One region of the Nocardiopsis sp. NPDC057823 genome, then DNA from elsewhere that is predicted to be linked to it. Evidence: riboswitches for the same ligand, from Rfam matches in the RefSeq annotation. Region 1 holds a riboswitch; the other holds the start of a gene.
The links. A riboswitch is a leader RNA that binds a small molecule or an ion and turns the genes downstream of it on or off. The one in region 1 is predicted to bind cobalamin.
Positions count from the first base shown of each region.

Region 2: another riboswitch for cobalamin. It lies ahead of metE (5-methyltetrahydropteroyltriglutamate--homocysteine S-methyltransferase); the one in region 1 lies ahead of ACFVNO_RS15325 (VWA domain-containing protein).

Region 1 is NZ_JBHVLR010000008.1:16,417-18,856, forward strand. It holds gene ACFVNO_RS15325 (VWA domain-containing protein) at 1-1,152, opposite strand, end outside; cobalamin riboswitch at 1,178-1,316, opposite strand; gene cbiE (precorrin-6y C5,15-methyltransferase (decarboxylating) subunit CbiE) at 1,369-2,440, shown strand, end outside.
Region 2 is NZ_JBHVLR010000010.1:66,743-69,182, reverse strand. It holds gene ACFVNO_RS17660 (polysaccharide deacetylase family protein) at 1-716, opposite strand, end outside; cobalamin riboswitch at 971-1,150, shown strand; gene metE (5-methyltetrahydropteroyltriglutamate--homocysteine S-methyltransferase) at 1,308-2,440, shown strand, end outside.

The sequences.
Region 1 (2,440 bases):
CTGGCCGTCCCCGGGGGCGTCCGGGGCCTGCGGAGCGTCGGCGTCCCCGGGGCCGCCGTCTTCGGCGGGGCCGTCCGCCCCGTCCGGCCCCGGCGGCCGCGGGGGGTCGGGCGGCGGGTCCCCGTCGCCGAGGACCCGGTCGAGGAGCTCCTCGTCCAGGCCTGGAGCGTCGAAGGGGTTGCGGCGCCGCCGGTGCGGCAGCGCCAGCAGGGCGGCGCGGCGGATGTCGGCCCGGGTGACGAAGGCCCGGCCCTCCCAGGCGGCGTGCGCCAGGGCCGTGCGGGCGGTGACGATGTCGGCGCGCAGGCCGTCGACCTCGAACGCCGCGCACACCTGCGCGATCTTCAGCAGCGCGGCCTCGGAGAGCCGGGCGCCCCGGACGGTGTCCCGGGCCGCGGCGATGCGCTCGGCGAGCGCCTTCTCCGCGGCCCCGTAGCGGTCGGCGAAGGCCGCGGCGTCGGAGTCGTAGGCCATGCGCCTGCGGACCACCTCGACGCGGGCGGCGGGGTCGGCGGGCGCGCGGACCTCGACGGTGAGCCCGAACCGGTCCAGGAGCTGCGGGCGCAGTTCGCCCTCCTCGGGGTTCATCGTGCCGATGAGCAGGAACCGGGCGGGGTGCTCCACGGAGAACCCGTCGCGCTCCACGGTCACCCGGCCGGTCGCGGCGGCGTCGAGGAGGAGGTCGACCAGGTGGTCGTGGAGCAGGTTGACCTCGTCCACGTAGAGGAGGCCCCGGTGGGCGCGGGCCAGCAGCCCTGGCTCGTAGGCGACCCTGCCGTGCGTGAGCGCCTGCTCCAGGTGCAGGGAGCCCAGCACCCGGTCCTCGGTGGCGCCCACGGGCAGCTCGACCAGGCGCACCGGGCGGCTCTCCACGGCCGTGCCGGGCGGGAACGGCCCGTCCGGGGACTCCTGCGCGGGGTCGGCGGGGTCGACGGAGAAGCGGTCGCCCGGGTGGACCTCAACCGGGGGCAGCAGGGGGGCGAGGGCGCGCACCGCCGTGGACTTGGCGGTGCCCTTCTCCCCGCGCACCAGGACGCCCCCGATCTCGGGGGAGACGCTGGCCAGGACCAGGGCCAGGCCCAGGTCGTCCAGCGGTTCGGTGTCGCAGCCGACGATCGCCGAAAAGGGGTAGTGCGATGGCCGCAATGGCATGTGAGGCTCCCGCTCGTTTCGCCATGGGTCTGAACGGGTGCGGGGCCGGTCTTCGGACTTGCCGGGTCCCCCTCCTCGGGGGCTCGGTTCACCGCAGCGGGCCTGTGCCGGAATCTCACCGGCTTCCCAGATTCTCCCCGACCGCCCTTCCCACCGTTTCCGAAGGTGGGGAGGCCGGGGCACCTCGCACCAGGGTTCGACGATAGCGTCCACCCCATGAGCACCGACACCCGCCCCACCCCCGTCCCCCGTGTCACCGTCGTCGGCGTCGGCGCCGACGGCTGGGCGGGGGTGCCCGAACGGTTGCGGAGCCTGGTGCTGGAGGCGGACACGCTGCTGGGCGGGCGCAGGCACCTGGCGATGGTGCCGGACCGGCGGGGGCAGCGCCGGGAGCCCTGGCCCTCCCCCCTGCGGGAGGGGCTGCCCGGGCTGCTCGCCTCCTGCCCCGGCCGGGGCGTGGTGGCCCTGGCCTCCGGCGACCCGCTCGTGTCGGGGGTGGCGGCCACGCTCATCGACCTGCTGGGCGCGGACGCGGTGCGGGTGGAGCCCGCCCTGTCCTCGGTCGCGCTGGCCCGGGCGCGGATGGGCTGGCCCGCGGAGCGGTGCGCGGTGGTGACCCTGGTCGGGCGCGACCCCCGGCTGCTGCTGCGCTGGCTGTCCCCCGGGGCACGGCTGCTGGTGCTCTCCTCGGACGCGGGCACCCCGGCCCTGGCGGCCGCCCTGCTGAGCGGCGCCGGGTACGGGGGCACCCGCATGACCGTGCTCGGGGACCTGGGCTCGGACGCCGAGTCGCGCTTGGAGGGCACCGCGGACGGGTGGCCCGGGGTGGACCCCGCGTCCGTGCCGGCGCTGCACGTCCTCGCCCTGGAGCTCGACGGGCCGCCCGGGTACGGGCTGGCCGCCGGGCTGCCCGACGACGCCTACGAGCACGACGGGCAGCTCACCAAGCGCGACCTGCGCGCCTGCGCCCTCGCCCGGCTGGCGCCCGCCCCGGGGCTGCACCTGTGGGACGTGGGCGCGGGCGCGGGGTCGGTGGGGATCGAGTGGATGCGCGCGCACCCGGAGTGCGCGGCGACGGCGGTAGAGGCCGACGCCGGCCGGGCCGCGCGGATCGGCCGCAACGCGGGGCGGCTCGGCGTGCCGGGGCTGCGGGTGGTCCACGGGCGCGCCCCGGAGGCGCTGGCGGGGCTGCCCGCGCCCGACGCGGTGTTCGTCGGCGGCGGCGCGACCCGGCCCGGTGTGCTCGGGGCGTGCCTGGAGGCGCTGCGGCCGGGCGGCCGCCTGGTGG
Region 2 (2,440 bases), on a different contig from region 1:
CGCTCGACGACCGCGGTCAGGGGCCCGGCGTCGGCCGGGGCGACCTGCCCGGTGTCGAACTCCACGACCAGGTCGCCGTCGGGGTTGAACCCGACCGAGTCGTACAGCGACGCCACCGGCAGCACCGTCCCCGTCTCGGCGGCGTCGCCGAGGCGGTCGCGCACCAGGGTGTTGAGGGCGGCCAGCTCGTCCTGTCCGGCCAGCAGCGACTGCGAGCCGCGGGTGACGCCGTCGCCGGTGTCGTACCAGTAGGTGGAGTGGAACTCCCGGGTGCCCTCGGAGTCGGTCTCCTCGCCCGTCATGCGCACGCCGACCAGGCCGTCGGAGGCGGCGGTGATGTTCCACCCCGCCGTGTAGGACTCCGCGCCCGGGTTGGCGGCGTCGAACGCCTCCACGTCGGCGCCCAGCCTCCCGCGCAGGAACTCCGTGAGCGGCTCGGCGTTGGGCAGCACCGGGAAGGACACCTCGGTGGCGACCCCGTCGTACTCCAGCTCCTCCGTCTCCACCCCGGTCAGGGCGGCCTCGTCGACCACGGTCAGCGCGTCGGGCTCGCCGGTGGCGGGGATGCGCTGCTCGATGGCGTCGGCCAGGCCGTGCGCCACGCCCCCGGCCGGGCCCGCCCCCAACGACTCCGGTGGTCGCACCGACAACAGCACCATGCCGGCCAGGACCACGAGGGAGACGCCCACCGTGATGACCGGGTGGTCGGGGGTCATGGCGGTTCGGGGCAGCTTGTTCACCAGGGGTTCTCCGCGTCCATTTCGCAGACGAACGTGCACGGGGCCGGCGGGGGCGCCACCGTGCGACGTCTTCATCGGGTGTGACGCCGCCCACGGGCGGAGGGTTCGGACTCCGGGGCGGCGAGGGGCACAGGGGGCATGCCGGGGGGCAGGGGCGAGGGGATGTCTCCCTATACTCGCAGGCGTGGAAGGTTCGTGCGCCATCCTTCCGCCCGGGGCGATCCCGGGCCGGTGGCGCGCGTCGCAAGAGGGAACCCGGTGCGAATCCGGGACTGCCCCGCAGCGGTGTACGGGAACGACCCCCGCCATGGAGCACTGGTGGACCGACCGGAGAGGTCGGGGACCGGGAAGCGGCGGGCATTAGGAGACCGGTGGCCCACCGGTCGCGCCCGTGAGTCCGAAGACCTGCCTCCACCCGGCGGCGCACCCGTGCCGCCGGTGGTCCCGTGCCCCGAGGGAGGGCCGAGGTCGGCACCCGTGGGCGCCCGTCGAGCGGCGCCCCACCGGCGTGCCCCCTCGCCGACCCCGGGCACGGTACCCGGCTTTCGACGAGGGAGAAGAAGCTTCATGAACACCTCCGGACCCGCCGTGCGGTCCACGGTGCACGGCTACCCGCGCATCGGTCCCGACCGCGAGCTCAAGCGCGCCGAGGAGTCCTACTGGAAGGGCGCCTCCACCGCCGCCGCCCTGGAGGAGGCCGCCGCCGGCCTGCGCCTGGACACCTACGCCCGGCTGCGCGCCGCCGGGATCGACGACATCCCCTCCAACACGTTCTCCTACTACGACCAGGTGCTGGACACCGCCGTCCTGTTCGGCCTGGTCCCGGAGCGGTTCGAGGACCCGTCCGCGGCCGCCGACGCCGACGGGCGGCTGCGCCGCTACTTCGCGCTGGCCCGCGGGGTCCAGGGCGCCCCGCCCCTGGAGATGACCAAGTGGTTCGACACCAACTACCACTACCTGGTCCCGGAGCTCTCCCCGGCCGTGCGGCCGCGCGTCGCCGGCGACAAACCCGTCGCCGAGTTCCGCGAGGCCCTGGAGGCCGGGTACCCCACCCGCCCGGTGCTGGTCGGCCCGCTGACCTTCCTGCTGCTGTCCAAGGCCGCCGACGACGCACCGCGGGGCTGGTCGCCCATCGCGCTGCTCGACGACCTGCTGGAGGCCTACGGCCGCGTGCTGGCGGACCTGCGCGCCGCCGGCGCCGAGCAGGTGCAGCTGGACGAGCCGGTGCTGGCCACCGACGAGGGCCGCGCCGCCCTGGCCCACCTGGAGCGCGCCTACGGCGTCCTGGGCGGGCTCGCCGACCGCCCGGAGATCCTGGTCTCCACCTACTTCGGCTCCATCGGCGCCGACGCCCTGCGCGTCCTCAAGGAGTCCCCGGTCGAGGCCGTGGGCCTGGACCTCGTCACCGACGCCGAGGGCATCGCCGACCTGACCGCGGTCTCCGGTCTGGGCTCCACCCGCCTGGTCGCGGGCGTGGTCGACGGCCGCAACGTCTGGCGCACCGACGTCCCGGCCGCCGTCGCCACCCTGGGCACCCTGCTGGGCCTGGCCGACGGGATCTCCGTGAGCACCTCCTGCTCGCTGCTGCACGTGCCCATCGACCTGGACGCCGAGACCTCGCTGCCCCCGGAGCTGCGCGCGGCGCTGGCCTTCGCGGAGCAGAAGACCCGTGAGGTCGCGCTGCTGGGCAGGGTGCTGTC